DNA from 3 places in the Blautia sp. An46 genome. Region 1 is predicted to be linked to each of the others. Evidence: predicted binding sites of a transcription regulator. Region 1 holds the regulator's gene; each other region holds the start of a gene.
The links. The regulator HrcA, encoded in region 1, represses chaperone genes, less so after heat shock. The targets are predictions, from matches to a motif close to TGTTAGCACTCNNNNNNNNNGAGTGCTAACA.
Positions count from the first base shown of each region.

Region 2: a site for HrcA is predicted at 9,210-9,240, ahead of B5G00_RS13895 (Hsp20/alpha crystallin family protein). Genes of this name have one in related genera too.
Region 3: a site for HrcA is predicted at 8,452-8,482, ahead of clpB (ATP-dependent chaperone ClpB). Genes of this name have one in related genera too.

Region 1 is NZ_NFIF01000005.1:72,648-83,316, reverse strand. Features, by position in the region: gene B5G00_RS05775 (cysteine desulfurase family protein) at 1-723, opposite strand, end outside; gene B5G00_RS05770 (16S rRNA (uracil(1498)-N(3))-methyltransferase) at 726-1,466, opposite strand; gene prmA (50S ribosomal protein L11 methyltransferase) at 1,476-2,462, opposite strand; gene B5G00_RS05760 (AEC family transporter) at 2,503-3,420, opposite strand; gene dnaJ (molecular chaperone DnaJ) at 3,616-4,779, opposite strand; gene dnaK (molecular chaperone DnaK) at 4,859-6,733, opposite strand; gene grpE (nucleotide exchange factor GrpE) at 6,846-7,481, opposite strand; gene hrcA (heat-inducible transcriptional repressor HrcA) at 7,529-8,575, opposite strand; gene uvrB (excinuclease ABC subunit UvrB) at 8,671-10,656, opposite strand.
Region 2 is NZ_NFIF01000018.1:22,093-32,761, reverse strand. Features, by position in the region: gene B5G00_RS13950 (TetR/AcrR family transcriptional regulator) at 1-575, opposite strand, end outside; gene B5G00_RS13945 (MalY/PatB family protein) at 697-1,920, shown strand; partial or broken gene B5G00_RS19840 (MFS transporter) at 2,081-2,287, opposite strand; gene B5G00_RS13935 (thiamine phosphate synthase) at 2,312-2,926, opposite strand; gene thiH (2-iminoacetate synthase ThiH) at 2,919-4,139, opposite strand; gene B5G00_RS13925 (thiazole synthase) at 4,152-4,928, opposite strand; gene thiF (sulfur carrier protein ThiS adenylyltransferase ThiF) at 4,946-5,584, opposite strand; gene thiS (sulfur carrier protein ThiS) at 5,589-5,783, opposite strand; TPP riboswitch at 6,220-6,325, opposite strand; gene B5G00_RS13910 (AEC family transporter) at 6,388-7,332, opposite strand; gene B5G00_RS13905 (inorganic diphosphatase) at 7,376-7,927, opposite strand; gene B5G00_RS13900 (Hsp20/alpha crystallin family protein) at 8,108-8,566, opposite strand; gene B5G00_RS13895 (Hsp20/alpha crystallin family protein) at 8,625-9,077, opposite strand; gene B5G00_RS13890 (hypothetical protein) at 9,317-9,508, opposite strand; gene B5G00_RS13885 (DUF7677 family protein) at 9,553-9,726, opposite strand; gene B5G00_RS13880 (hypothetical protein) at 9,771-10,322, opposite strand; gene B5G00_RS19980 (alpha/beta hydrolase) at 10,342-10,575, opposite strand; gene B5G00_RS13870 (alpha/beta hydrolase) at 10,484-10,669, opposite strand, start outside.
Region 3 is NZ_NFIF01000023.1:13,475-24,143, reverse strand. Features, by position in the region: gene B5G00_RS15865 (ABC transporter ATP-binding protein) at 1-524, opposite strand, end outside; gene B5G00_RS15860 (sensor histidine kinase) at 723-1,736, opposite strand; gene B5G00_RS15855 (response regulator transcription factor) at 1,847-2,515, opposite strand; gene nrdG (anaerobic ribonucleoside-triphosphate reductase activating protein) at 2,559-3,116, opposite strand; gene nrdD (anaerobic ribonucleoside-triphosphate reductase) at 3,118-5,277, opposite strand; gene B5G00_RS15840 (DUF4250 domain-containing protein) at 5,517-5,690, opposite strand; gene clpB (ATP-dependent chaperone ClpB) at 5,765-8,371, opposite strand; gene B5G00_RS15830 (alpha/beta fold hydrolase) at 8,602-9,354, opposite strand; gene B5G00_RS15825 (sugar O-acetyltransferase) at 9,471-10,085, opposite strand; gene B5G00_RS15820 (DUF6198 family protein) at 10,192-10,563, opposite strand.

The DNA of each region.
Region 1 (10,669 bases):
TACATTGTCAGTACCTGAACGCATGCCTTTCTGCTGTCCTCCTCCCAAAATCAGGGGATGGATTTTCACCTTATCGCCTATATACAGAAATCCCACGCCTTTGGGGCCGTGTATCTTATGGCTGCTTACAGAAAGCAGGTCAATCTTCATTTTCTTCGGATAAATCCTGTACTTGCCATAAGCCTGGATAGCATCTACATGAAAAAGAGTCTCCGGATTTTTCTCTTTGATAAGGCTGCCCACTTCTTCCACAGGCAGAAGGGCTCCCAGTTCATTATTTACATACATGGCAGACACCAGGATCGTATCCTCTCTTATGGCTGCAGACAGCTCATCCAGAGACAGATTTCCCTGTTCATCCACAGGTATCCTGGTAATCTCAAATCCCTGTTCTTCCAGCCACTCCACAGGAGCAGATACTGCTGCGTGTTCAAAAACCGTTGTGACAATATGCTTTCCCTTTCTCTGATTGGCCATGGCTGTGCCGATCAGCGCCCAGTTATCTGACTCCGTTCCTCCGGAAGTAAAGTATATATCTTTCTCCTGTACTTTCAGAGTCTTTGCAATCTTCCTGGCCGCCTCTTTCACATAATCCTCTGCCTGAACGCCTTTTAAATGCATGGCCGAAGGATTTCCGTAGTCTTCCATCATAGTCTTTACCACAATATCCTTCACTGCCTCATAGCATCTGGTAGTAGCAGAATTATCCAGATATGCCTCCATTTCTATTCCTCCAATGCAAACATCAGAACAGACAATACCGCAAGACCTGCAGTCTCTGTTCTCAGTATCCTTTTTCCCAAAGTGATCACCTGGGCATCAGCCCCGGAAACCGCCAGTTTTACTTCCTCTTCTTCAAAGCCGCCTTCCGGACCGATAAAAATGCCCACAGACTGGCCCCTGGCAATCTGTCCCAGGATTTCTCTTGTGTGTTTCATATCTTTTGCCAGCTCATAAGGCAGCAGAACCACATCCAGCTGGGCCCCATACTGGACAGCCTCCTGAAAGTTCATAACCCCTTTAATCTCAGGAATATACATTCTTTTAGACTGTTTGGCTGCACTTTCTGCTATAGCCTGCCATCTGGCCAGTTTTTTCTCTTCTTTTTTCTTATCCAGTTTCACCACTGCACGCTTGGAAGCCACAGGGATCACCTGGTGGACTCCAAGTTCCACGGCCTTCTGAATGATCAGCTCCATCTTATCTCCTTTAGGCAGTCCCTGAAAGAGATACAATTTAGAGGGCAGTTCGTAGCCTGCCTCCTGAACATACATAATGTGAGCCAGGATCTCTTCTTCGTGAAGCTCCTGGATATAACAGGTATATTCTTTGCTGCCTCCGTCGCTGATCAGGATTTCTTCTCCCTGACGCATACGGAGGACATTTTTTATATGATTTACATCACTGCCTGTAATAGAAATCTGCTTTTCTCCTATCTGAGCAGGATCTGCAAAAAAACGGTACATATTTCCACCTTAATTCTTTCTGGCTGTCACAGATACCCACTCTCCCTGATGGGTAACCTCCAGCACTTCCAGTCCGGCTTTTTTCACAGCTTCCACCACTACAGATTCCTTTACATCCAGAATACCGGAAGTAATATAGATTCCGCCTTTTTTCATGTGCTGTACGATAACCGGAGTCAGAGGAACCAGCACGTCTGCCAGGATATTGGCTGTCACGATATCATATTTCTCATAGCCTGCTGCATCCTGTATTTCTCTGTCATCGATAATATTGCCGATCATCATCTCAAAATCCCCATCTGGGATCTGATTGGCCTCTTTATTTTCTTCTACTGCCGGCACTGCACAGGGATCCAGATCTGTCCCTACTGCATGAGACGCGCCTAGCTTTAAAGCCACAATGGAAAGAATTCCGCTGCCGGTCCCTACATCCAGAAGAACCGTGTCTTTTGTCACATATTTCTTCAGCTGCCGGATGCAGAGCTGGGTGGTCTCGTGCATACCTGTTCCAAAAGCAGTTCCCGGATCAATATGAATGATCATCCGATCCTTATCCTCTTCCTTAACCTCTTCCCAGGAAGGAATGATCAGGATATCATCCACATAGAACTGCTTGAAATACTGCTTCCAGTTATTGATCCAGTCAATATCTTCTGTCTCATCTACAACAATGGTTCCCTCTCCTATATCCAAAAACTCTTTCAGACTTTCCAGCTCCTGATTCACCATATCCAGCACCTGTTCTTCTGTAGTCTTCTCGCCGTTTACCAGAAGCTCTCCCTCTTCTGTCTCTTCTACAAAAAAGCTAAGATATGCCGTGCCGTCATCCTCACCTATCTGGGGAAGGATATCTACAAACATCTGCTCCTTTTCCAGTGCAGTAAGAGGCACATTATCCTCTATCTGAGCTCCCTCCAGGCCGATGTCATAAAGGCTGCTGATAATAATATCTTCAGCTTCTGTTTTCGTTTTAATTCTGAATTTTTTCCACTTCATATTGAATTCCTTTCTTTTAAATATCCACTGTATGTTAACTTTATACCAGCATAAAAGTCAGTGTAATCGTAAAAACCGACAAAACTGTTGTTACCACAATTCCCTCTGCAATAGGTTTGGAGTCCTTTCCATATTGTTCGCAGAGCATTGCAGGAAAATTTCCTACAGGAAGAGCCGCCATAAGCACAACCGTAGCCCGTATGAGAAAATCTGTCAGTACCGGCTTCAGGATAAGAGCCAGTATCATGGGAAATGCGATGAACCGGATTGCTGTAAATATAAGCAGTCTTTTGTTCTTTATCATTTCTTTGAGCTTCATTCCCGCCAGAGAGATTCCTATCACGATCATAGACAAAAGCGTACATGCATTGCCGTAATATCCTGCAAGAGTCTCAATTTCTTCCGGTAATTCCAGTTGAAACCAGTATATGAAAAATGCCGCCATACAGGCAATAAGCCCCGGACTTAGATAGTCCTTCCAGGACCGTTTTTTTTCCTCTGCGCCGTTTTTCAGCAGCATGATTCCAAAAGTAAAAATAGTAAAATTAAAAAGGAAATTGAAAACGATCACATATACCATAGATTCCGGGCCGATAATTGCCAGGGCAACAGGTATTCCTATAAATCCTGTATTTCCGAAAACAGTCATCAGCACATAGGCATTTTTCAGATGGTTCGGCACTTTCAGCACCCATACAAGAAAATATCCGAAGAAAATAAGAAAGAGGTAAAAAATAACTGCAAGAATTCCTACAAAAATCACATTTTCTCTGGGAATCTGAGAAAGGTCATTGAACATACTTACGATTACCAGTCCTGGCGAGCAGACATTGACTACTAAAGCCGACAGATCTTTAGAAGCACTGTCAGATATCATTTTCTTTTTATAAAGTATAAAGCCTGTAAGGATCAGAATAAAAATCATGATCATCTGCTTCAGCACTACTAAACCGCTCATTTTCCCCGTTCTTCCTTTTTCTGATTTATCTTTCTTTGTATTTATGCTCAAATGAGCCCACAGAGTTCGCCTCTGGCCTCATGTTATTATAGAAGAAAAAATTTCAAATTGCAACAGGGCTTCTCTTCAAAAAAAAGAACGCTGCATCTATCTCAAAAAGAAATCTATGCAGCGTGTTCTTCCTGTCATTGGAGATTAATTTTCAAACATATCTTTCAGCTTCTCACCGAATTTTTTCTTTTTTTCACCGCCTGACGGCCTGTTACCGCAAGCCGCATCAAATTTACGCAGAGCTTCCTTAGCTTCCTCGTTCAATTTGGTAGGCACTTGTACTACCAGGGTCACATAGTGATCTCCTCTTACATTTTTATTTCTCAGAGAAGGCACTCCTTTTCCTTTCAGCCGCACTTTTGTATCGGTCTGAGTCCCCGGTTTTATGTCATACATTACATCGCCGTCTACAGTGCTGATCCGCACTTCTCCTCCCAGAGCTGCCTGAGCAAAGGTAATGGGCGCTGTAGAGAATATGTTCATATCCTGTCTCTGGAAAATCGGATGGCGGGCAACCACTACTTCCACCATCAGATCCCCTCTTGGTCCGCCGTTGGTTCCCGGCTCGCCTTTCTCCCGGATACGGATGCTCTGTCCGTTGTCGATACCTGCCGGTATAGTCACCTTGATCTTCTTGCGGTTGGAAATAAATCCGGTTCCACGGCAGTCCGGACACTTATCTTTTATCACTTTTCCGGTTCCATGACAGTCCGGACAGGTCTGAACATTCTGAATGGTTCCAAACATGGACTGCTGTGTATATACCACCTGGCCGGTTCCGTGACATTTAGAACAGGTCTCTGGTGAAGTTCCCGGCTTTGCCCCTGTACCATGACAGGTTTCACAGGTATCCTTCAAAGTAAGGTCCAGCTCTTTTTCACAGCCGAATACGGCTTCCTCAAAAGTAATCCTTACAGAAGCATGTACATTGGCACCTTTCATAGGGCCATTATTAGGTCTCCGTCTTCCGCCGCCGAAAAGATCCCCGAAAATATCGCCGAAAATGTCGCCCATATCTCCGCCGCTGAAACCTCCGAAGCCGCCAAATCCGTCAAATCCTCCGGCTCCGCCGCCTCCCTGTTCAAAGGCCGCATGGCCGAACTGGTCATACTGTCGTCTTTTCTGGGGGTCGCTTAATACACTGTATGCCTCTGTAGCCTCTTTAAATTTTTTCTCTGCCTCTTTATCTCCCGGATTCACATCCGGATGATACTTCTTGGCAAGCTTCCGGTAGGCACTTTTTATTGCAGACTCGTCTGCTCCCCGGTCCACGCCCAGGACTTCATAGTAATCTCTTTTATCTGCCATTGGTCTTTTCCCTTTCTACACACAAGCATGGGATGCCCGAAAACACCCCATGCTTTTCTATTGCTTTTTATGTCCCGGATTAAACTTCTCTGTAGTCTCCGTCTACCACATCATCGCCGTATGCTTCATTTCCGCTGTCCTGAGAACCTGTTCCTGCTCCTGGATTTGGTCCTGCCTGCTGTGCACTCTGCGCCTGCTCATACATTTTTGCGAAAAGTTTCTGAGCGCTCTGCATCAGTTTCTCTTTTCCAGCTTTCAGTTCTTCTACCTGAGCATCTGTGATCTCATCTGTATTGGAACATTTTGCCAGAGTTTCTTTCAGTGCATTCAGATCTGCTTCTACGGCAGTCTTGTCGTTTGCATCAATCTTATCCCCAGCTTCTTCCATGGCTTTCTCTGTCTGGAATACCATAGCGTCTGCATCATTCTTTGTATCTACAGCTTCTTTACGTTTCTTATCCTGAGCTTCGTATTCAGCAGCCTCTCTTACAGCCTTATCGATCTCATCATCAGACATGTTAGAACCTGCAGTAATGGTAATGTGCTGTTCTTTTCCTGTTCCCAGATCCTTTGCAGAAACATTAACAATACCGTTTGCATCGATATCAAAGGTAACTTCGATCTGAGGAACGCCTCTTCTTGCTGGCGGAATTCCATCCAGACGGAACTGTCCAAGGGATTTGTTATCTCTTGCAAACTGTCTCTCACCCTGTACTACGTTGATATCTACAGCAGTCTGATTGTCTGCTGCTGTGGAGAAGATCTGGCTCTTCTTGGTAGGAATTGTTGTATTTCTCTCGATCAGTCTTGTAGCGATACCTCCCATGGTCTCGATTGACAGTGACAGCGGAGTAACATCCAGCAGAAGGATATCTCCTGCACCTGCGTCTCCTGCCAGCTTTCCACCCTGTACAGCAGCACCCAGAGCAACACATTCATCTGGGTTCAGAGTCTTGCTTGGCTCTTTTCCTGTCAGCTGTTTTACTTTATCCTGTACAGCGGGAACACGGGTAGAACCGCCAACTAACAGTACCTGGCCCAGTTCAGAAGCACTTAGTCCAGCATCAGAAAGAGCACGTTTTACAGGTTCTGCAGTCTTCTCTACCAAGTCGTGTGTCAGCTCATCGAATTTTGCTCTTGTCAGATCCATATCAAAGTGAAGAGGTCCGTTGGCATTCATGCTGATAAATGGCAGGTTGATGTTAGTTGTTGTAGCGGAAGACAGCTCTTTCTTTGCTTTTTCTGCTGCTTCTTTGATACGCTGCATAGCCATCTTATCTGTAGAAAGGTCAACCCCTTCTTTCTTCTTGAATTCAGAAATCATATAGTCAGCAACCTTCTGGTCGAAATCATCGCCGCCCAGATGGTTATTACCTGCTGTAGACAGAACTTCGATAACGCCGTCGCCAATTTCAATGATGGAAACATCAAAGGTACCGCCGCCTAAGTCGTATACCATGATCTTCTGCTCTTTCTCATTGTCCAGTCCATAAGCCAGAGCTGCTGCAGTAGGCTCGTTGATGATACGTTTTACCTCCAGGCCTGCAATCTTACCTGCATCCTTGGTAGCCTGACGCTGTGCATCGTTGAAATAAGCCGGAACTGTGATAACAGCCTCTGTAACTTTCTCGCCCAGATAGTTCTCAGCATCTGCCTTCATTTTCTGAAGGATCATTGCGGAAATTTCCTGAGGAGAGTATTTTTTCTCATCAATGGCAACTCTGTAGTCTGTACCCATATGTCTCTTGATAGAGGAAATAGTCTTGTCAGCGTTAGTAACAGCCTGACGTTTTGCAGGCTCACCTACAAGTCTCTCTCCTGATTTTGTAAAAGCTACAACGGAAGGTGTTGTTCTTGCGCCTTCTGCATTTGGAATAACTGTTGGCTGTCCGCCTTCCATAACGGCTACACAGCTGTTTGTAGTACCTAAGTCAATACCTATGATCTTGCTCATGATAACTCCTCCTTGAATCATTTCTATTGTTAGTTATTATTGGCTGTTTATAAGATAAAATCCTTCAGGATCTCTCCTGGATATAAAATTGGTTATGGTTCCGGCTCCTGTCTTAATTGGCAACCTTCACCATGCTGTGACGGATCACTGTGTCCTTGTAGGTATAACCTTTCTGGAACTCTTCCACCACTACATTCTCTCCGGCTTCTTCATCTTCCACATGCATCACAGCATTATGATAATCCGGATTGAATTCCTGGCCTACAGATTCAATGGCCTTAACCCCCATCCCTTCAAATGAGGAAAGGAGCTGGCGGTAAATCTTGTTCATTCCGTCTACAAAAGGACTTTCCTTTTCTTCTTCCGGAACCGCAGCCAGACCTCTTTCAAAGTTATCCACAACAGGAAGGATCTTTTCAATCACTTCTCTGGCTCCGATTTCATACATGGAAGCTTTTTCCTTCTCTGTACGTTTTCTGAAGTTGTCAAATTCCGCCATCTGCCGCTTAACCATATCGGTAAGCTCTTCTATTTTTTCATCTTTTTTGTCTTTTTTCTTTTTTCCGAAGAATCCCTTTTTTTCCGGTTCCTTCTTGCTGTCTTCAGAAGAAGCCTCTGTATCTTCCGGGCTTTCCGTCTCTTCAGCCTGATCCTGATTTTCCGCTTCTTCCATTTTCTCTGTTGCTTTTTCGTCATCCTCTTTCAGGATATCCTCTGTTTGGTCCGGAGAAACGTTTTCATCTTCCATGGAATTGAATTCTTTCTTTTCTTCTGCCACGAATTCTTACCACCTTTCTACGTTTTCTTAAATATATTGTCCAATTGATTTTTTAAGGTTTTCAAATTATCCATTACATTTTCATAATCCATCCGCTTGGGACCTATGATTCCGATAGTTCCCTGCATGCCGCCGCCCAGATCATAGGTGGCTGTCACTACGCTGCAGTCCTTCATGGTCTTCACCGGACTCTCATTTCCGATATAAACCTGAATACCGGTGTTCTCACTATCCTTTTCGTTATCCATCGTATCCTTTACGAACTCTGCCAAAGCTTCTTTCTCTTCAAAGGCGGAAATCAATTCGCTGGCCTTGGAAGAATCTGCAAGCTCCGGATACTTGAAAATGTTTGTTGCACCGCTGGTATAAATCTCCATCTCTTCATCATCTACCGCAATAGCCTGAGCTACTGCATCGATCACGCTGCTGATCACCTCGCTGTGGATTCCCGCCTGTTCCTTCATACGGGAAATCATTGCCAGATTGATCTCTTCAATGGAAAGTCCATTGAGCTGTGTATTCAGAAGAAGATTTAATTTCAGCACTGTTTCTTCATCCATTGGTTCCCGAAGTTCAATAATGTGGTTCTTCACAAGATTTCCTTCTACCACCACCACTGCCAAAAGCTGTGTTTCTGTTACTCTGGACAGCTGGATGAATTTTAATTTGTTCCGATGATAAGTTGGACCCGTGATCATAGTTGCATAGTTGGTATTGGAAGCCAGGATTTTTACTACCTGCTTTAACACCTTTTCCATTTTGTCTGTCTTTTCTATCATCAGATCTTTAATCTCTGCTACTTCTTTGTCCTTCTCTTTCATAAGCTCATCTACATAGAGACGATAGCCCAAATCCGAAGGAATCCGCCCTGCCGATGTATAAGGCTGGATAATATATCCCAGCTCCTCTAAGTCAGACATTTCATTGCGGATGGTTGCGGAGCTAAGATTCAAGTCCGTATACTTGGAAATTGTTCTGGAACCTACCGGCTCACCGGTTTCCAAATAGGTCTGGATAATGGCTTTCAGAATTTTTCGTTTTCTTTCATCTAATTCGTTTTCCATTCCATCTTTCGCTCCTTTCTTTTGTAGTTGTTAGCACTCGTTGTGGTGGAGTGCTAACATCTATGTTCTTAAGATAGCACCACTGAAAATATTTGTCAAGTGATTTCTTCTAAATTTTTCTTTAGCTCTATCATCTTGTCCCTGAGTTCCGCTGCCATCTCGAAATTCAGGTCTGCAGCAGCAGCTCTCATCTGCTTTTCTACATCCTTAACCAGCTTCTCCAGCTCCTTCCTGCTCATGGACTCTGGATCTTTCATCATCTTATCTTCCGTCTCAGCTACGGCCTTCGAAATACTGATCAGATCCCGGACTGCTTTCTTAATTGTGGTAGGCGTAATGCCATGTTCTTCATTATACCTTTGCTGCAGACTCCTGCGGCGCATAGTCTCATCAATAGCAATCCGCATAGAGTCTGTCATCACATCTGCATACATGATAACCCGGCCTTCGGCATTTCTGGCCGCACGTCCGATAGTCTGTATCAGAGAAGTTTCAGATCTTAAAAATCCCTCTTTATCTGCGTCCAGGATTGCCACCAAAGTAATTTCCGGAATATCCAGACCTTCCCTCAGCAGATTGATTCCTACCAGCACGTCAAATACATTCAGGCGCATATCCCGAATAATCTGGGTTCTCTCCAGGGTATCAATATCCGAGTGGAGATATTTCACCCGGATTCCCAGATCTTTCATATAGTCTGTAAGATCCTCAGCCATTCGCTTAGTCAAAGTAGTGATCAGGATTTTGTTTCCTTTCTCTACTTCTTTATTTACCTCTCCTACCAGGTCATCAATCTGCCCCTCTACTGGCCGCACCTCAACCATAGGGTCCAGAAGTCCTGTAGGACGAATGATCTGCTCTGCCCGAAGAAGCTCATGCTCTTCCTCATATTCTCCCGGAGTGGCAGATACAAAAAGAATCTGGTCAATCTTGCTTTCAAATTCCTCAAAGTTTAAAGGCCGGTTATCTTTTGCTGAAGGCAGTCGGAATCCATAATCCACCAGAGTCTGCTTTCTGGACTGGTCTCCTGCAAACATACCCCGGATCTGAGGAACGGTTTTATGAGACTCATCTATAATAATAAGGAAGTCGTCACCAAAATAATCGATCAGCGTATATGGCGGCTGCCCCGGCTCTAGCCCTGCCAGATGCCTGGAATAATTCTCCACTCCAGAACAGAAGCCTGTTTCCTTCAGCATTTCTATATCGAAGTTTGTCCGCTCTGCAATCCTCTGGGCTTCCAGCAGCTTGTCCTCACTTTTGAAATACTCTACTCTTTCCTTCAGTTCTTCCTCAATAGCATCTGCTGCCTTCAGGATCTTTTCCATAGGCACAACGTAATGGGAAGCCGGGAAAATTCCAATATGATTTAAAGATCTTTTTATCTCCCCTGTCAGCACATCAATCTCTGTGATACGGTCAATCTCATCTCCAAAGAACTCTACTCTCACTGCTGTATCGCTGTAATCCGCCGGGAATATCTCTACCACATCTCCCCGGACCCGGAAGGTTCCTCTGTGGAAATCCATTTCGTTTCTGTCATACTGGATGTCGATCAGCTCCCGTATTACCTCGTCCCGGTCCTTCTCCATACCAGGGCGGAGAGAGATGATCATGTTCTGGTAGTCATTGGGGCTTCCAATACCGTATATACAGGAAACACTGGAAACAATGATCACATCTTTCCTCTCGCTCAGCGCTGCAGTGGCAGACAGACGGAGTTTGTCGATCTCGTCATTTACTGCGGAATCCTTGGCAATGTAAGTGTCCGAAGAAGGGACATAGGCTTCCGGCTGGTAGTAGTCGTAATAGGAGACAAAATATTCCACTGCGTTATCAGGGAACATCTCCTTGAATTCTCCGTACAACTGAGCGGCCAGTGTTTTATTATGGGCGATGACCAGTGTGGGTTTCTGCAACTGTTCGATCACATTGGCCATCGTAAACGTCTTTCCAGAACCCGTAACCCCCAGTAAAGTCTGGCATTGATTGCCTTCCTTGAACCCTTTTACAAGCGCCTCGATTGCCTGCGGCTGATCGCCTGTGGGCTGATACGGGGCCTTTAAAACGAATTTATCCATAGCAAAATCTCTC
Region 2 (10,669 bases), on a different contig from region 1:
CGGTAATCCGGATTTACCTCCTGCATGGCCTTTACCTGCTTCTCACAAAGGCTGGTCATGGAATAGATCCCCTGGACTAAAGACAGAAGGAGAAAGATAAAATTCTGGATCTTCTCTCTGGGTGCTTTGGGAAAATACCGGGTAAGCACTTCTTCCATGGTCTCCTGGAAAGGATGTATGGCATGCTTAAAAGCCGTCAGCTTTTCCAGAGAGCAGTTCTTCTCTATAGTGATATAATGGACTGCCATCAGTTTCAGCAGCCTGGGATGAAGAGCCGCCGTCCCGGCAATATTCCTGCAGTAGGCTTCCCGTCCCGGCTGTTCCTCCCGGTCCATAGCCTCCCTGATGTCTTCTGTCCAGGAAAGATAATCTTTCTCCAGGATATCCAGAAAGATCTCGTCCTTTGTCTGATAATAGTTGTATATATTAGAACGGCAGATGGAGGTGGATTTCGCAATTTCTTTAATGCTGATATCCTCGTATTCCATAGTCTCATACAGCTCCTCACAGGCCCGTATGATCTCCTGCTGCCGGGCTGCCGCCAGGGATTCTTTTTTCACCTTTTGACACTTCATAAAAAACATGCCTCCTTAGAATTCAAGGCTAGTATACCACGAAGTATACGCTATGGCAAAGCCTTGAATTTTTTGCCTGCAGATTGTATCATAGGAAGAGAATAATAGGAGGTTTTTTGACATGAAATACGACTTTACCACAATCATGGACCGGAAAGGCAAAGACGCCATAGCTTTAGATGTAGAAACTGCTCTGGAAGGCGGTATGCTGGGAGTAGAAAATGTTGAAATCAAAAAAGGCTTTTCTGTGATCCCCATGTGGGTGGCAGACATGAATTTTCCTACGGTTCCCACCGTACAGGAAGCCCTGATCCAGAGGGCGGAACATCCGGCTTTCGGCTATTTTTCTCCCTCTCAGGAATATTATGACTCCATTATCCGGTGGCAGCAGACCAGAAATGGGGTCACCGGTCTTACCAGTGAATGTATCGGTTATGAAAACGGGGTTCTGGGCGGAGTAGTCTCTGCTCTGAACGTATTCTGTTCCAAAGGAGACAAGGTACTCCTTCACTCTCCCACCTACATAGGTTTTACCGGCAGTCTGAAAAATAACGGCTACGATATGGTTTTGAGTCCTTTAAAACGTGATGAAAAAGGCATCTGGCGTATGGATTTTGAAGATATGGAGGAGAAACTGGCTACAGAAAACATCCATGCCGCTGTTTTCTGTTCTCCCCACAATCCCTGCGGACGGGTGTGGGAACGCTGGGAACTGGAAAAAGCCATGGCCCTTTTCCAGAAATATGATGTCTATGTGGTTTCTGACGAGATCTGGTCTGACCTGATCCTGGATGGACACAAACATATTCCCACCCAATCCGTCAGCCAGGACGCAAAGATGCGCACCGCCGCATTCTACGCTCCCAGCAAAACCTTTAATCTGGCGGGCCTTGTGGGAAGCTATCATATTGTCTATAACAAATGGATCCGTGACCGTATGGAGAAAGAATCCTCTCTTTCTCACTACAACAGCATGAATGTACTGAGCATGCATGCCCTGATCGGCGCCTACAAGCCGGAAGGCTATGAATGGGTGGATCAGCTCTGCCAGGTACTGACAGACAATGTAAACTATGCTTATGACTATATCACCACCCATTTTTCCGGTGTAGAACTGTCCAGACCGGAAGGAACCTATATGCTCTTCCTGGACTGCACCAGATGGTGCCAGGAACATGGAAAGACCCTGGATGAGCTGGAAGCCGCCGGGATCCAGGTGGGTGTTATCTGGCAGGACGGCAGGCCTTTCCACGGTCCCTGCTCTATCCGTATGAATCTGGCCCTGCCCCACAGCCTTGTTAAAGAGGCTATGGAACGGCTGGATAAATATGTATTTAACGCCTGAATACAGTTATTTTACTTTCTTCAGCATTTTCTCATATGCGAATATCATGAGCACCAGGATCAGCAGCAGATACAGCGGCAGAAGAGCTGTGCTGATATGATTGGCGATCACCCCGAATACCGGCGGCTGCATCCTCTGAAAGGCCCCGGCGCAGCACCAGATAGCTGCTGGCCCACAGACACAGCGCCGCATAAGAATGGCTGACAGAAAACCCGAACAACGCCGCTGCCGTCATAAGTACACTGAAAAAGGAAACAGGTACCGAGAGTTCCTGATACATGGTGGGCCACGCAGAGCCTAAAAGTGCATCCGGAAGTCCCAGGCTGATAAAAGCCAGATAAATAATCGCTAACAATAGCTGAAACATTGTAATATCCTCCTGCCTGAGCCTTTACGGCTGGAATTTCATAGCTCCGGACATAATGCACACTCCTCTGGCTCCGGCAGCCAGTGTTTTTTTTATCTGATCCTGCTCCAGACAGATCCCTCCGATGGCGTAGACCGGCAGGGAAACTGACCGGCAGATCTGCTCCAGAAAGTCCAGGCCTCTGGGAGGAAGGCCCTTCTTACAGTCTGTAGCAAATATATGTCCGGCGATGACATAATCCGCTCCCAGGCATTCCGCCTCCTGAGCCTCTTCCAGGCTGTGAACAGAACAGCCGAGGTTCCATTTTTTGTCCAAGCTTCCTCTTCCTGTCTCCCGAAGCACTGAAAGAGGGAGCTGCAGACCCTGCGTCCCTGCTTTTACTGCTGCTTCCCTGTAGGTATGGCAGTAAAAAGGCACCTGGTATCTGTCACAGATTTCTTTTACTTCTACTGCAAGCTTCTCATATTCCGGCAGGTTCAGATCTTTTTCTCTTAACAAGATCCTCTCGGGCCCTTTTTGACAGAGGATCTCGATCTGGTCCAGAAAAGGGCGGACAGCAAGCTTCCGGTCAGTAACAACCGTTATCCGGGACCAGAGATCTTTTTCCAGCTCTGCAGTCATTCTTTCTTCTCTACACATAGACATACTCCGCCATAACCGGCTGGAGATTTTCTCCCAGCAGGCTGTCATAGACTTCCTGGACAGACCGTCCGTCTGAGATCTCAAACTGAGCGTCTCCCTTATCTTCCAGCTCTTCTACATGCTCGCCGATACCGGTGCTGACTCCGGCGGAAATCTTAGTGGCGGCGATCTTTACCAGGTTATCCCTTACTCTGGCACACTCTCTTGTAGAAATAGTGATCCCTGCAAAAGGCATAAACAGACGGTAGGCGCAGACTACCTGAAGAAGCTGGGCCTCGTGGACGTCCATGGGGTTGATCTTGTCGTTATTAATAATAGGACGAAGTCTTGGACAGGAGAAGGAAATCTCTGCCTGGGGATATTTTTTCTGGAGATACCAGGCATGCATACCTGTGGCAAAAGCATCTTTTCTAAAATCGTCCAGCCCCAGAAGGGCGCCGAAAGCTACTCCCCGCATACCACCCATAAGGGCTCTTTCCTGAGCATTGACACGGTAAGGGTAAATCCTTTTATGACCTGCCAGATGGAGGGTCTCATATTTGTCTGCATGATAGGTTTCCTGGAAAACGGTGACATAGTCTGCTCCGCATTTATGAAGGTAGGCGTACTCATCAGAATTCATAGGATAAACCTCCAGGCCGATGACCCGGAAATATTTCCTGGCGATCTTACATGCCTCTCCGATATATTCTACGGTGGATTTTTTCCGGCTCTCCCCTGTCAGAATCAGGATTTCCTGAAGGCCAGACTTGGCAATAGCTGCCATTTCCTTGTCAATCTCTTCATAGGTAAGCTGGGCTCTTTTGATCCTGTTATGGCAGTTAAACCCGCAGTATATACAGTAGTTTTCACAGTAATTTGCTATGTAGATAGGCGTGAACATATAAATGGAATTGCCGAAGTGCTTCCTGGTCTCCTTCTGGGCGCACTGAGCGATCTCCTCCAAAAGAGGAAGAGCCGCAGGAGAAAGGAGGGCCTTAAAGTCTTCCGGTGTCTTGTAATCATGGGCAAGAGCTCTTCTTACATCTGCCTCTGTATACAGACTGTAGTCATAATTTCTCGCAGCCTCCCGGACTTTGTCCATCACATCGCTTTGAATCACTTCCATATCCGGCAGATATTTCATGTGATCCGTCCGCTTTCCTTTTTCCAGAAATTCTTTTACTTCTTCGTTGATGATACTTTCGTTTACGTGATTTTCCTGACTCATTGCCTCTGCCTCCTAGTCCTGAAGATATCCTGTAAGGGGTGATGAAGGGCTGGCTCCTTTTTCCATAACTCTTCCAAGTCCGGAAAGGTAAGCCTCTCTTCCTGCTTCTATAGCCTTGCGGAAGGCATCTGCCATAAGAGGCACATCTCCTGCCGTTGCAATAGCAGTATTGGCCATAACTGCCGCTGCCCCCATTTCCATAGCCTCGCAGGCCTGGGAAGGTCTTCCGATGCCGGCATCTACAATAATGGGCAGATCGATCTCATCAATGAGGATCTGGATAAATTCTTTGGTACACAGGCCTTTGTTGGAGCCGATGGGCGCTCCCAGAGGCATGATACAGGCGGCGCCTGCCTGGACCATATCTCTGGCGGCATTAAGATCCGGATACATATAGGGCATAACAGTAAATCCTTCTTTTGCCAGGATTTCTGTAGCTTTAATGGTTTCCTGGTTGTCCGGAAGAAGGTATCTGGTATCCCGCATGATCTCGATCTTTACCAGATCGCTGCCGCAGACTTCTCTGGAAAGCCTGGCGATCCGCACTGCCTCCTGGGCATCTCTGGCTCCGGAAGTATTGGGCAGAAGACTGACGCCCTGGGGGATATAATCCAGGATATTGGCGGCGCCGCCTTCATTTACCCGGCGAAGAGCCAGGGTAATGATCTGGGCTTTTGCCTGCTCTACCGCTGCCTTTATCAGATCCAGAGAATATTTCCCGGATCCCAGAATAAATCTGGAAGTAAACTCGTGGTTACCGATTTTCCAAGTGTCTTTTGTATGGTTCATTTTTCTTCCCTCATTTCTTAATTTTTTTCTAATATCAGTTCCAGGATCAGGTTTGCCTCATGAGCTGCGCACAGGGCCACTCTGGGGGCTGCAAGCCCCTGTCCTTCCTCGATCCCGGAAGTCCCGTCTCCGCAGAGATAGAAATTTCTTCCCACCTGTCTGGTGACGATATCATTGCTCCTTCCAAACCCTCCCATGCCGCTGGCACAGACCAGAGGTTTTTCAGGAAAAAACTCCCGACAGCCGTTAACCAGCATAGCTTTATTCTCCGGCCTGTCAAAAGCTTCGCAGATAATACCTGCATTCTGAAAAAGCCTGGGAATATTTTCTTCCGTAACCCTTTCACAACTGGTCTCAATATCCAGCCAGGGATTGATCTGAAGAAGCTGCTCTTTCAGTGCTTCTGTCTTATCCATACCCAGATGGGAAATAAAATAGTGCTGCCGGTTCAGATTTGTCATATCCACCTTATCAAAGTCAATAAGATGAAGATGTCCCACTCCTGCTCTGGTCAGAAACACCGACACATTAGAGCCCAGACCCCCAAGGCCTGCCACCGCAATCTTGGCATTCCACAATTTTTCCGCTTCTTCCCTTGTGCACCGGGCAAGAAGGGCTTTCTGCAGTTCTTCCCTGGATGGAATCCTTTTCTCCATAAGATCAGCCTCCTCCAACAAAACTGACGATCTCGATCCTGTCCTCTTCCAGGATCTCTTCTGTGGAATAATTCTTCTTAGGAACGATCTCTCCGTTTTTTTCCACCGCAACCCGGTCTTGCCGGTAATTTCTTGCTTCCAGCAGCTTCTCCACTGTCAGACCGGCCTCCCAGGCTGCTCTTTCTCCGTTTACAATCATCTTCCTCTCCTTTCCAGAATTTCTGCCACACAGAGAGGTTTTATTCTATGGTGCTGTCCCATTAGTCATACTTCAGGAATATTTATACATTTTATGCGAATTTGTCGAGCACAGCTTTGAGACCATAGGCTCAAAGCAGCGCAGACTAAGCAGTAAAATGTGTAAATATTCTCGAAAATGATTAATGGGACAGCTACATAGACTAAAAAAGGGTTCACGAAGTAATACACCCGTGGTGGTGCACCCCTTCATGAACCCGTTGGCTCACTCTCAACTGTGATCAGTATTCTGTTTTCGTAAGGAACCTTAGCTTGGGACTTCTTTCAGAAATCTGTCTTCTGAAGAGTCTTTTGATCGGATAGGGGAATATCCTATCTGACGCAATATCATGTCCAGCTTATCGCACAAAAAGAAAGGAGACGGACTCTGCCATCTCCTGAAATCTCTTCTTTCTTCCTACGTTGGCATTATCCAAATCAGGTTCCCGGGTCGAAGTTCACAACTTCCTCTCAGCCTGTTTACAAGCTCCCCTGTTTTTTACTTTTTCAGTATAAACTTCTCTCTCTTTTCTGTCAAGATAAATTTATCAACCAGACAGCCCTTCTCAGATCATCCCCAGAGTTCTGAAAATATACAGCCAGGCAGTGACGGTAAAAGCGCTTCCCAGTGTAGTCAGCATAACCACGCTGGAAGTCAGCGTTCCCTCATGATCCATATTTTTCGCCATCACATAGCAGCTTACTGTAGTAGCCGAACCCAGCATGATCAGAATGGCTACCAGCTTTTCCTGGCGGAATCCCATAGCTGCCGCCAAAGGAAGGAACAGGGTGCCAAATCCTGCCAGCTTCAGAAAAGAGGCAGCTACTGCCGGTCCTTTCTGCCCCAGAGCCTTTTTGAAATCAAAGGAAGCTCCCATGGCCATCAGGCCCAGAGGGGTTGCCGTCGCCCCTATACTACTGACTGTTTTCTGAGCAATCTGGGGCAAAGGCAGTCTCAGCAGAGACCAGGCCATTCCCACCAGAATACCAATAATAATGGGGTTTGTAATGATCCCTTTCAAAGTCTTCTTAACGGTACTTCCGTCCAGGGTCTTTCTTTCAGGGCTGAAGAAAGAAAGGACCACTACCGCCATTATATTATACAAAGGAACACTGCCAATGATCATCAAGGGGGCGATCCCAGCAGAACCGTAAATATTCTGGATAAAAGCAATCCCCAGGAGAGCAGCGCTGCTCCGGTAAGAAGCCTGGATAAACTCCCCCCTGGTGCTCCGGTCTTTCAGAAGAAGGGAGAGAAGACCGGCTAGGAAAATCTCCAGAAATGTGACAACAAAACAGAAAAGAACAAATTTTCCATCCCACATTTCATAAAAATCTACGGTAGCCAGATCCTGGAATAAAAGCACCGGCAAAGGCACCCGAAAGACAAATTGATTCATCTTCGAAGCAAACCCTTCGTCGATCCAGCCGATTTTCCTGAGAGCCAGTCCCAGGACCATCAGCAAAAATACAGGTATCGTAGCATTCAGACTAAAAATAAGATTCTCCATGGCCGTTCTTCCAGTCTTCCTTTCAAGTTTTTGACCGCCCTTTTTATGCCTGGGCTTCCTCTGTTTGATCTACAAATTTTTTCTTATAATTCTCCATACATTTTTCGATAACTTCCACTGCCGCAATGGGGCCGCCGAACTCATTGACTGTGGTACTTTTTCCTTCCAGATGTTTGTAGATAGTAAAGAAGTGCTTCAGCTCCTCAAAAATGTGCTTCGGCAGTTCATGGATATCTGTATAACCCATATAGGTAGGATCTCCATAAGGAATGGCAATGATCTTCTCATCTCCCATTCCCCCGTCTTCCATCTTCATAACACCTATAGGGTAGCACCTGACCAGGGTCATGGGCAGAATTGATTCAGAACAAAGTACCAGCACATCCAGAGGATCCTTGTCGTCTCCGTAAGTTCTGGGAATAAAACCGTAGTTCATGGGATAGTGGGTTGCAGTGAATAAGATTCTGTCCAGTGACAGCATGCCGGTCTCCTTATCCAGCTCGTATTTTTTGTTGCTCCCCTTTTCGATCTCGATCACCGCCATAAAATCTGTGGGGTAGATCCGCTCCTCACTGATATCATGCCAAATGTTCATAGAAATACCTCCTTTTAAAGTCTCTCCCCTTCTGAGACTTTCCTGTTTTGATATCCCTATTCTATAACCCTTTTCTCCTATTTGCAAATTCTTTTTCTGTGCAAAAGCAGACAGCAAAAAACTGCTCCCCTGTCGGTTCTTAAATCCCCGGCGGGAAGCAGTCCCTTATCTATTATCCCTTTATTCAATGGTAATGTACTTATTCTCTTCTACCTGAGGAGCCGCTTCTTTCTTCGGAATCCTCAGTTTCAGTACGCCATGTTTGAATTCACCCTGGATATCCTCCTGAGTCAGATTGTCGCCTACATAAAAGCTTCTCTCACAGGCTCCGCTGAAACGTTCTTTCCGGATGAAACGTCCGTTCTTTGTCTCCTTTGGAGAATCCTTCTGTGCGGAAATGGTCATATAGCCATTTTCCAGAGTAACCTTTATATCTTCTTTCTTGAATCCGGGAAGATCAATATCCAGTTCATAGCCGTCCTTCTTCTCCCGGATATCTGTCTTCATCAGATTTTTCGCTCTCCGTCCATAGAGCTTCCTTTCCATTTTCCTATCTTCTCTATCATTAAAAAATGGGAAATCGTCAAAATCAAAGAAATCATCAAACCAGTCATCAGCAAATGTTCTCGGCAGTAACATAGGTCATTCCTCCTTTTTCACTTTTCCTACTCTTCTGCCCAGGGCTGACTAAAATCTGTCATCCCTCAATAGCAATGTGATTATCCTGTTCAACTGCAGGTTTTTTCTCTTTTTTCGGAATGCTCAGTTTCAGGATACCGTCCTCATATTTAGCCTTGATATCCTCCTGGGTAACTTCATCGCCTACATAGAAGCTTCTGCTCATTGCTCCTGCATAACGCTCCTGGCGGATATATTTGCCGTCTTTGTCTTTCTCATCTTTATCCAATCCCTTTGCTGCGGAAATGGTAAGGTAGCCATTTTCCAGGGAAGCCTTGATCTCGTCTTTCTTAAATCCCGGCAGGTCAACATCCAGTTCATAGGAACCATCTGTTTCCCGGATATCGGTTTTCATCATTCTCTTGGCGTTCTTTCCATATAAAGGATTTTTCCTTCCCCAGAAATCATCGTTAAATGGGAAGTCCATAAAGTCATCAAACAAATTTTCTCCAAAAATACTAGGTACTAACATAAGTCATATCTCCTTTCAAAAGACATCATATTATTTATTTTAGCACTTTGGGAAAACCGAAGTGTTGTTGTCGGAACTTGGGAATCATTCTTTTTCTCTCTTCCTTTGTTCTAGTTGTAATATAACACATATTTTCAGCAAAGTCAACCCTCGAGTGCTAAAATTTTTTAAAAATTTCGTACCGATTAATTTTGTTATAGCTTAGACTTCATATTGTGTACAGATAAAGCAGGATTGTTCTATTTCTTCAAATTTTCTATAACCCCGGAGATAGCGGATATAAGCCAACCCAAACCAATAATAATTAACGCAATTTTCCACCCAATACCATTATCAAAAACAAAGATAAATGTATATAGAGCGAACAAACTAACGGGAATAGCAATTCCATATAACACCAAATGAAACTTTCTCTTTTTTTCTTTATCCATTTATTCTCCCCTCATTAACTTCAAATTCGACAACTTAGGAGTTGTCAATATAACTCTAACTCCTCTGAGCCTTCAAATGTGGGTTCGGCAATATATTCTTTTATACACCACTGTTTAATATATTGTGCAGCCCTGTGTTCTGCATATTTTGCATTTAGAACCTCTCCATTTTCATCAAGCTCAAGGTTGTTCATAAATATTGCATATACTGTTTCCAATAGACTTGGACTTTCTTTGAATTCGCTAAAAAAATCGATTCCTTCTAATAATGGATGGCAGCCACATAGACAAAACCTCCTCCTGCATTGATCACTGCAGTCTTTGCTCCCGGCTCTCCCCGGAAGAAAAACAGCCCTGTATTTTCCTTGTCAGGATCTTCCGCCTTTTCTTCATCTGTATAAATGTCATAGAAAATCTGCTCTCCTGACTCCACCTGATCTTTCAGATAATTTGCAATCTCCACCGTACGGTCTGGATTCACATTGTTATACCAGGTCAGGATCTCTCCCACATCCTGTAGTTCCAGATCCTCATCAATCGTCCGGTCCACAGGAAAAATCAGTCTCCCGTAATCTCCAAATACCGGATCATTGATCACATCCATAACCTTTGTCTCTAAGGTATAATCCTCCTCCTCACCACTGCTCCCGTTCTCTACAGTTTCAGCTTTCTCTGAAGGGTTTGCATCTGATGAATCTGTCCGGTAGCTCTCCTCTGTCTGGCCGCAGCCTGACAGAAGCAGCATAAAAGACAGAACCCCGGACAAAAGGATAACCCTAAGACTGTTTCTGTATATGTGCCATGTTTTTCCCATACCTCTTCCTCCTGATTTTTTATCCTTCTGCAAATATACTGCCAAGCCACTGATCATATCCTTCTATCCAGCCCCCTTCTGCTCCGAAACCATGGGGCATTCCTTCCAGCACATGGGATTCTACAGATACTCCTGCTTCTTCCAAAGCCTGGATACATTCTTCAAATTCCCCTACAAAAGGATCCCTGGTTCCGTATGCAAAATAGGTAGGCGGAAAATCCCATAACTGCAATATCTTCCTGATCGATTCCATATTCCTCTCCGTGGCTTCTGACAAACCGGACAGCCCGGGCAAGATCCAAGGCTCCTTCTTCCTGGGTATATGGCCTTAGTCTGTAGTCCACCAC
Region 3 (10,669 bases), on a different contig from region 1:
AGGGCTCCTGTAGGCTCATCCGCCAGGATCAGGGACGGGTTCGTTACAATGGCCCTTGCACAGGCACACCGCTGTTTCTGGCCGCCGGACATCTGGTAGGGATATTTTTTCAGTACCTCCTGGATATTCAGTTTCCGGGCAATCTCTTCTACCTTTCCGGGAATCCTGCCCGGCTTCTCATTCTGTATCTGAAGGGCCAGAGCGATATTGTCAAAACCGTTCAGCGTGTCCAGCAGGTTAAAATCCTGGAAAATAAAGCCCAGTTTCTCCCGACGGAATCTGGAAAGGCCTCTTCCTCTCAGCTTTGTCACATCTTTTCCCTCCACCAGGATATGACCGCCTGTTACCCGGTCTATGGTGGAAATGCAATTCAGAAGAGTAGTCTTTCCCGAACCGCTGGCCCCCATAACTGCCGTAAATTCTCCCTTTTCTACTGAAAAGCTGATATCATCTACTGCCTTGGTAAGGCTGGATTTGTTTCCGTAATATTTCATCATATGCTGGATTTCCAATAATTTCTCCACAGATTTTCCTCCTTTTTTCTTTTCTGCACAGAATAGAAGGGATTCCACGACTCCTTTCTTATTCTGTCCTATACTGTCTCTATTATAGAAAAAGGCTCTTCCCCCATCCATGGATTTCCATTACTTAATCTTACATCTCTGTAAGGTTGGTAAAATCTTATAGCAGAAAAAAGATGGCCTTGATATGCATTTGCAGATCTAAGCCATCTCTGTATGTTTATCCTGTCCAAATTCTATAAATATCTCCGTATAAACTCCTTTTTCAGATTCTGCCCAGATCCGGTGTCCCAGTCTGTGGCAGAGTTTTTTGCACAGATACAGTCCCATGCCCGTAGAACTCTGTCCCCTTCTTCCATTTTCTCCGGTAAAGGAATGTTCGAAGATACGGGGAAGATCTGCCTTTTGGATTCCCATACCATTGTCCCACACAGACAGCAAAGTTCCCCTGGAAGTCCTGCTGCTGCGGATCCGTATACAGGCCTCCTCTTCTCTTTTGTATTTCACACTGTTGCTCAGAAGCTGGCCCAGAATAAAGCTCAGCCATTTTTCATCTGTCAGCACCGGAATATCTTCTGTCTCCTGAATGATCCGGATATGGTTCAGGATCAGACTGTCCCGGTTTCTGGAAATGGCCTGGTCTGTTACCGCCTTCAGAGAATATTCCCGGATCACATAATCCTTTTCCGGAACCTGGCTTCTGAGATAGTAGAGAACCTGTTCCACATAACTGTCTATCCTGGAAACCTGTTCTTTCATAACCCTGGAGGTCTCACCTCTGTCCTTGTGGAGAAGAAGCCTCATACTGGCAATGGGCAGCTTCACTTCATGGATCCAGGTCTCCACATACTGTTTAAAGGCATTGTTTCTCCTCTGCTGTTCAAAAATCTGATCGCTCATGGCCTTTCCCATCTGTTCCACAGTGTTATAAAGAATCCTTCCCTCCAGAAATTCCGGTTTCTTTATCATTTCCTGGATAAGGTATTTTTCTTCCAGGTTCCCCATCTTTTCTTCCAGCTCCCGGTAGAACCTGTTCTTCCTCATATAATCCCAGGAAAGCGTTCTCACAAGTCCCAGCAGCCAGATTCCCAGTGTCAGGATCATCAGCTCTGCCTGGACCTGGAAAAAATACATTACCAGCTCTGTCAGCCCCGCTGTAAGCAGCCACAGAAGGACCAGTCTCCAGTTGTCTTTCAAATATGCCCTTTTCTTCATTCCACTCTCCCCTGTCCGCTGATGGGGCTCAGTTTTGAAGTGCCATCTATGAAAGCCCCACGGATTGCTTCGTGCCTTGCACCGCAGGTCTCTGCTTTGAGACTGGGCTTTCATAGTAAGATGTACCCTTGTCCTCTTCTGGTTTCTATGGCATTCCGGATGCCTGCTTCTTCCAGTTTTTTTCTGAGCCGGTTGATATTTACTGTCAGGGTATTATCGTCTACAAAATCGTTGCAGTCCCAGAGATAATCCATAAGTTCGTCTCTGGACACGATCCGTCCCTGGTTTTTTACCAGGTAATAAAAAATAGAAAATTCGTTTTTGGACAGCACCCGTTCTTCCCCTTCATGGGTCATGGTGCCGCGCAGGAGGTTCAGTGTAATCCCTCCCCAGGTCACTTCCTCCTGAGGCGTTTCAGGCTGGATCCTCCGGAATACTGCCTCCAGTTTCAGCAGAAGAAGGGTAGGATTATAGGGCTTTGTAATATAATCATCTGCTCCGTAGCTCATGGCCAGGATCTGGTCCATATCTCCCTCTCTGCTGGTAACCATGATCACCGGAATCTGGGATTTCTGCCGCAGATTTCTCAAAATCTCCTGTCCATTGGTTCCTGGAAGGAGAATATCCAGCAGCACCATATCCGGGCCGGCCCTTAAAATTTCTTCCTCAACATTGGAAAAATCCTCTAAACAGCAGGTCCCATATCCATTTTCTTCCAGAAGGCTTTTCAGAGCTTTCCTCAATACCCTGTCGTCCTCCACCACAGCAATTTTCTTCATTCCTGCCCACCTCTGCTTCTGCGGCTTTTTGCGCCGCTGTGTCCTATTTTTCGGTTTCCGGCGAAATTCCCCGCCTGATCTTCGGCGTCCACAGCCGGATTTCCCCTGTTTCCAGACTTTGCTTCACATCGATGATCCTCTGGTTTGAAGATCCTCTGAATACAAGGCGTATATCTTTCAGCGTCTCTACAAACCGCCCGTCTACCAGCACATCTATCCTGGACAGCATTTCATCTGTATAGCCGCACCTTGCCCGGCTGGGATTCAGCAGTTCTTTGTCAAAAAGATATCCGCTGTAACACCAGACAGTTTTCTCCGGATAAAGTTTCTTCACCTTTCTGAGAAGTTCTGTAAGGACCTCTTGATTTTCCGGCTCAAAAGGCTCTCCTCCAAGGAGGGAAAGGCCATCAATATAATCCGGCCTGAGGAGTTCCAGAAGCTGTTTCTCTGTTTCCTCTGTAAATTCTTTTCCATAACTAAAATCCCATGTAGCCTGGTTAAAGCAGCCCGGACAGTGATGTCTGCAGCCGGAAACGAAGAGGGAGACCCGAACTCCCTCTCCGTTTGCAATGTCACATTTCTTTATTTCCCCGTAATTCATATTATAAATGCAGCACCCTTTCTCTGATTTCCTGGGTCCTTCCCTGGTTCCAGAACTGTGTTCCAATATAACCGCAGGTACGTCTTGCCACATTCAGGGTATCCTGATTCCGATTGCCGCAGTTGGGGCATTCCCACTCCAGCTTTCCGTCTTCATTGGTCACGATCTGGATTTCTCCGTCATAACCGCATTCCTGACAGTAATCGCTTTTTGTATTTAACTCTGCGTACATGATATTGTCGTAGATAAAACGGATCACCTGGAGCACTGCCGGAATATTATCCTGCATATTCGGCACCTCCACATAGCTGATGGCGCCTCCTGTGGAAAGAGCCTGGAACTGAGCCTCAAATTTCAGTTTTGAAAAGGCATCGATTTCCTCGCTGACATGTACATGGTAGCTGTTGGTAATATAGTTCTTATCTGTCACTCCGGGAACAATGCCGAATCTCTTCTGAAGACATTTTGCAAATTTATAAGTAGTACTCTCAATAGGAGAACCGTAAATGCTGAATCCAATATTGGTCTCTTCTTTCCATTTCTCGCAGACTTCATTCATATGCTTCATGACCTGAAGGGCAAAAGGTGTTGCCTCCGGGTCTGTATGAGATTTTCCTGTCATGTATTTCACACATTCATACAGCCCTGCATACCCCAGAGAAATAGTAGAGTAACCTCCGTATAACAGCTTATCAATGGTCTCCCCTTTTTTCAGCCGGGCCAGGGCGCCATACTGCCAAAGGATAGGCGCTGCATCTGATAAGGTTCCTTTCAGACGGTTATGCCTGCACATCAAAGCCCGGTAGCAGAGGTCCAGTCTCTCGTCAAAAATCTTCCAGAATTTATCTTCATCGCCGCCGGAAGACAGAGCCACGTCCACAAGGTTAATGGTGACAACTCCCTGATTAAATCGTCCATAGAACTTATAGTTGCCCTCCTCATCTTTCCAGGGACTCAGGGCGCTTCTGCAGCCCATTACCGGGAAGCAGTTTCCTTCCTTAAGCTCTTTCATCTTCTTCTCGGAAATATAATCCGGCACCAGACGTTTTGCCGTACATTTTGCAGCAAGCTCTGTAAGATAGTAGTAAGGATCTCCTTCCTGGAGATTATCTTCTTCCAGAACATAGATCAGTTTCGGAAATGCCGGGGTCACCCAGACTCCCGCCTCATTCTTTACACCTTTGTATCTCTGTTTCAGAGTTTCCTCTATGATCATTGCCAGGTCCTTTTTCTCGGCCTCTGTCTTTGCTTCGTTAAGATACATGAATACTGTAAGGAAGGGGGCCTGGCCGTTTGTTGTCATCAGTGTGATCACCTGGTATTCGATGGTCTGAACGCCCTTTGTAATCTCCTTTTTCAGCCGTCCCTCAACGATCTGATTTAAAATATCATCTGAGTAGTCCACGCCGATGAGTTTCATTTCCTGAAGAACTTCTGTCCGAATCTTATCCCTGGATACCTGGACAAAAGGCGCCAGATGTGTGAGAGAAATACTCTGTCCTCCATACTGGTTGCTGGCTACCTGAGCAATGATCTGTGTGGCAATGTTGCAGGCTGTTGAAAAGCTGTGGGGCTTCTCGATCATAGTGCCGCTGATCACCGTACCGTTCTGGAGCATGTCTTCCAGATTGACCAGGTCGCAGTTGTGCATATGCTGGGCGTAATAATCGGAATCGTGGAAATGAATGATCCCCTGATGGTCTGCCTCTACAATATCTTCCGGCAGCAGCATTCGCTGTGTCAGGTCCTTGCTGACTTCTCCTGCCATATAATCCCTCTGTACACTGTTGACTGTAGGATTTTTATTGGAATTTTCCTGCCGGACCTCCTCATTATTACATTCGATCAGTGAAAGGATCCGGTTGTCTGTGGTATTCGCCTTACGTACCAGAGAACGTTTATAACGGTATCTCACATACTGTCTGGCCAGCTCAAATGCCCCTGTAGCCATAATCTGATTTTCAACCATATCTTGGATTTCTTCCACAGCCACTGCCCGGTTCAGCTTATTACATTTGAACTCCACAAATTCTGCAATGTCCTCAATCTGGGCGTCTGTCAGGCTTCTGGTCTCTGATGAACTGTCTGCCTTCCTGACTGCCGCTTCGATTTTCTTTACGTCAAATGCTTCTTCCGAACCATTTCTCTTAATAATCTTCATATCTTTTTTCTCCTTGCTGTATCTATCTGAAATGACCTGGTTATACTTCATATATTGGTCCAAGGCCTATTCTAATACAAAATATAGTATAGCGCAATACCCAAAATACATTATCCTGTGTTTTTAAAAACTGTTCAGCTATGAGCTCAGACGCACAAAACAGGCCTAAAACCTGTTCCGGAAAGCTCCGGCACCAGTTTCAGGCCTGCCCTTATTTTTTCCGTATTCTTCTGTATCTCTTATACAAACTGATTTCTGGCTCTGTCATACTCGTAGTCAATCCCCGCCAGCTTTGTCTTAATCTCTTCTGGATTCAGTCCTTTGTCCTCACACATAGAAGAAAAGGATGCATAGAAATCACGAAGCTGGGTATTTACATAGCTTAAAAGCATTACCGGATCCTTGGGTATCATGGTCTTCCTCCTTTAATCCCGGATATTCACTGGAGCCGTTTCAGTCTTCCAAAAGCCAACAGCCTCCTGAAGCATCAATTCTCAGGAGTATCCTGAACAGATTCCCTGTGAGCCGTAAGCTGGCCGTTCTCCAGATCTATGATGATCCTGTCATCTGCTCTTACGTCTCCGGAAAGGATCAGTCTTGCAGTAAGAGTTTCCACATACTTCTGTACATACCGTTTCAGAGGGCGGGCGCCGTAGACAGGGTCGTATCCGCCTTCAATAATATAATCTTTTGCGGCATTTGTCAATTCTATAGATAATTCCTGGTCTCTCAGTCTCTTATTAAGATCTGCCATGAGCAGGTCTACGATACCGCCGATATTCTCTTTGGTAAGAGGCTTAAACATGATGATCTCATCTAGGCGGTTCAAAAATTCCGGACGGAAATGGGCCCGCAGGTCCTTCTCCACCATATCCCGGGCCTCCTGTCTGATCTCACCATTTTCCTCAATGCCCTCCAGCAGATAGGTAGAGCCAATATTAGAGGTCATAATAAGGATGGTATTCTTAAAGTCCACAGTCCTGCCCTGAGAATCTGTGATACGTCCATCATCCAGCACCTGTAAAAGCACATTAAACACGTCAGGATGGGCCTTCTCGATCTCATCAAAAAGGACTACGGAGTAAGGTTTTCTTCTCACTGCTTCTGTAAGCTGTCCTCCCTCTTCGTATCCTACATATCCCGGAGGCGCTCCGATCAGTCTGGACACAGAATATTTCTCCATATATTCACTCATGTCGATGCGGACCATATTCTGCTCATCATCAAAAAGAGTAGCCGCCAAAGTCTTAGCCAGCTCTGTCTTACCAACGCCAGTAGGGCCAAGGAACAGGAAGGAACCGATAGGCTTGGTAGGATCCTTAATGCCTGCCTTAGAACGGATAATGGCGTCTGTCACCTTAGAAACGCCCTCGTCCTGTCCGATTACACGTTTGTGAAGCTCATCTTCCAGATGAAGGATCTTGGTACGCTCTCCCTCAGTAAGTTTTGCCACAGGAATTCCCGTCCACCGGGAAATGATCCTGGCAATCTCATCTTCCGTCACGCTTTCGTGAACCAGAGACAGATCCTGGTTCTTTGCTTTTTCTTCCTCTATTTCCAACTGTTTCTGCAGCTTGGGCAGTTCTCCGTACTGAAGCCTTGCTGCCTCGTTCAGGTCATAGTCTCTCTGGGCTTTCTGGATCTGGTTATTCATATCTTCAATCTGCTCCCGCAGTTTCTGAAGATGCTCTACTGTAGTTTTCTCATTATCCCACTGAGCTTTCTGACTGTTAAACTGGTCCTTCAGTTCCGCCATTTCCTTCTGGAGCTCTACTAGCCGGTCCTGGCTGAGACGGTCATTTTCTTTCTTAAGAGCCGCCTCTTCGATCTCCATCTGCATGATCTTCCGACGCAGTTCATCCAGCTCTGCAGGCATGGAATCCAGTTCTGTCTTGATCAGGGCGCAGGCTTCATCTACCAGGTCAATAGCCTTATCCGGCAGGAACCTGTCGGAAATATACCGGTCAGAAAGAGTAGCCGCAGCTACCAGGGCGCTGTCTGTGATCTTTACCCCATGGAAGACCTCATAACGTTCTTTCAGACCACGGAGAATGGAAATAGTATCCTCCACTGTAGGTTCGTCAACCATAACCGGCTGGAACCTTCTCTCCAGAGCAGCATCTTTTTCAATATATTTCCGGTATTCATCAAGAGTAGTCGCACCGATACAGTGAAGCTCTCCTCTTGCCAGCATAGGCTTCAGCATATTTCCCGCATCCATGGCTCCGTCAGTCTTTCCGGCTCCTACGATCAGGTGGAGCTCATCAATAAACAGGATAATCTGGCCTTCGCTTTTCTTAACCTCTTCCAGAACGGCTTTCAGCCTTTCCTCAAACTCACCTCTGTACTTGGCTCCTGCCACCAGAGCCCCCATATCCAGAGCAAAGATTTTTTTATCTTTCAGTCCCTCAGGCACGTCTCCCTGGACAATCCTCTGAGCCAGACCCTCAACGGCTGCAGTTTTACCTACTCCTGGTTCACCGATGAGCACCGGGTTGTTCTTGGTCTTTCTGGAAAGGATCCGGATCACATTCCGGATCTCACTGTCCCGTCCGATTACCGGGTCCAGCTTCTGCTCTCTGGCTTTTTCCACCAGATCCTGTCCGTATTTATTCAAAGTGTCATAAGTGACCTCCGGGTTATCTGTAGTCACTCTCTGATTGCCTCTTACTGTACTTAAAGCCTGTAAAAACCGTTCCTTGGTAATCCCGTATTCCTGCCACAGTTTCTTCATAGAAGGACTGGGATTATCCAACAGAGCCAGAACCAGATGTTCTACAGAGACATATTCGTCTCCCATAGCTTTTGCCTCATCCTCTGCACTTACCAGGGCTTTATTCAAATACTGGCCGATATAGGGCTGTCCTCCTGAAACCTTTGTCCTGGCATTCAGAGCCTGTTCTACTCTTGTAAGAAAATGTTCCTTCTGAATCTCCATTTTCTCAATAAGCTTTAATGTCAGACTGTCCTCCTGATGCAGAAGATTATAGAGCAGATGCTCCTGTTCAACCTCCTGATTGCCAAACTCATATGCTGTCTTCTCCAAATCCTGAACAGCCTGAAGCGATTTCTGCGTGAATTTACTGATATTCATACAAATCCCCTCCATTGTCTTATGAAATAGCCTGCTGTGCAGGCCTGGTTTTCTTGTTCTAGTGTTAATATAACACCTGTTGTTAGCAGTGTCAAGACTTGAGTGCTAAAATTTTTTGAAAATTTCGAACTAAAATTTCGCCATCCTTTTTATATGCCAAAAGCCGGTCTAAACGGCTGTACTCCGTTTAAACCGGCTCTCCTTTTTTCCAGGAAGTTGCTGAAATTCCTTTAAATGCCAATGAATTCCGTAATTACTTTGGCTGAAAGTTCTGCATTGGTTATAACTGACGGGTGTCCTCCAGTCTTAAAAATATGTACTCGCCCCTGCTGTACCTGCCGGCTCATTTCTGCGTATTCTTCCGGTAGATTTTTACGGCACATATCGTCCTCTAAGCTTCCCATAAAGAGAACAGGCATATGTAAAGTTTCTAAAGGTTTACAGAATAAAGGGCTTCTGTTTACTGCACATTCTATCAGTGCCTGTGTATTAAGGTCTACAACCCTTTCCCAATCTTCGCCCTGACACCATTCATAAAACTGCCTTGCATAGATATCTTGTTTCGCAGTTTCCCGTTCTTTTAATAAATTCACTGTAAAATCTTCATTTAAAGTTCTTCCATCAAAACTATCGGCAATGACCTTATCTATAAGGTCGGGGCGCTTCAATGCCGTATTTACGGCAACCCATGCTCCGCCGCTTGTCCCCAAAAGATTTACTTTCTCAATCTTTAAGTATTCAATAAGTGCGATTACCTGTTCAGCCTCAGCAGTCCAGAGATTTTCCGGAAACCTGTCAACTCTGTCTGATTGCCCGTTTCCCAAAAAATCCAGCAGGATAACTCGATAGTTTTCCTGATACAGCGGTAATATAAACTCAAACATAAGAGAGGAAGCAGTATCTCCATGGAGCATGATAAGGGGGGTTCCCCCTCCAGTTTCCTTATAAAAAATCTTTTTTGACTGATAATAAAAATATGGCATTCATAACCCTCCTAATCATTTCATCTTCTTAAATGATCAGCAAGGCGTAATAACAAAGGATACACCTTGCTATTACAATACTGTAAAGATACCCATACCTCATTTCTCCTTTCTGCTTACTCTATATCAATCAGCTTATCCTTATCATAATATTTTTCATCTTCTTCCGTAATCTCCCGGTAGACTTTACAGGGATTTCCAAAAGCAATCACATTGGCGGGAATGTCTTTTGTCACCACGCTTCCGGCTCCGATAATGCTGTTCTCTCCTATAGTCACTCCCGGCATGACCATGGTGTTTGCCCCGATCCAGACGCCGCTTCCCACTTTAACCCTCTTATTGTACTGTGCCTCTTTTGCCCGAAGTCTGGGGGATACGGGATGGGTGCCTGTACAGAGAACCACATTAGGTCCAATCATCACATGATCGCCGATTTCAATAACTGCATCATCTACCAGCACCAGATTAAAATTGGCGTATACATGGTCGCCCATATATACATTCTTTCCTCCCCAGTTGGCGTAGAAAGGCGTTTCAATATAGCTGCTTTCTCCAATTTTGCCGAACATTTTTTTCAGAAGAGCTTTCTTTTCTTCTCCTTTGCTGGGTGGAAGATGGTTGTATTCAAATACCATATCCAGATACTTTCCCTGTTCTTTCATCAGCTCTTCATTGTCACAATAATACAGTTTTTCATGATGGATTCTGTATAAAGTTTCTTCTAAATTCATAGGACCTCCTGAAGCAAATACTCTCTCTGACATCAACATATCACATTTTTCTTTCATGCTCAAGTACAAGTCTCCATTATAGCCTCAAAGCTTCTTAAAGGCCCTCTCAATACTCTATTCCTGAAAGTCTTTCCATCTTTTCCTGAGCCAAATGATTGAACAGTGCAATGATCCTGCCTACGCCGATAACTGCCAAAACCGTACCAATTCCCACGCCTATCAGTTGTCCCCGGAGGCTGAGTCCCAGAACAATCGTAATTGTAATATTAAAGAGATCAAAACAATTTTTAGTATATCCTACATTCTTATGTATTATATCTGCAATAGCCTGAACAATACCGTCTCCGGGATTTGGAACCAGCCTCATATCCAGTGACAGGGCAGCTCCAATACCTGTAAGGATAATGGCCAGGAGCAGCACCAGAAACCGGATGATGATTTGTCCGCTATTTTCGGCGTTCGAGGAAAATTCCGGCAATATGGAGCCGAATATATATTCAAAGTCAGTCCCATAGCCAGGATCAGCAAACCCAGTATATAGAAAAAGGTTCTGTAAAAAACTTGTTTCTTCATATATCTTTCCC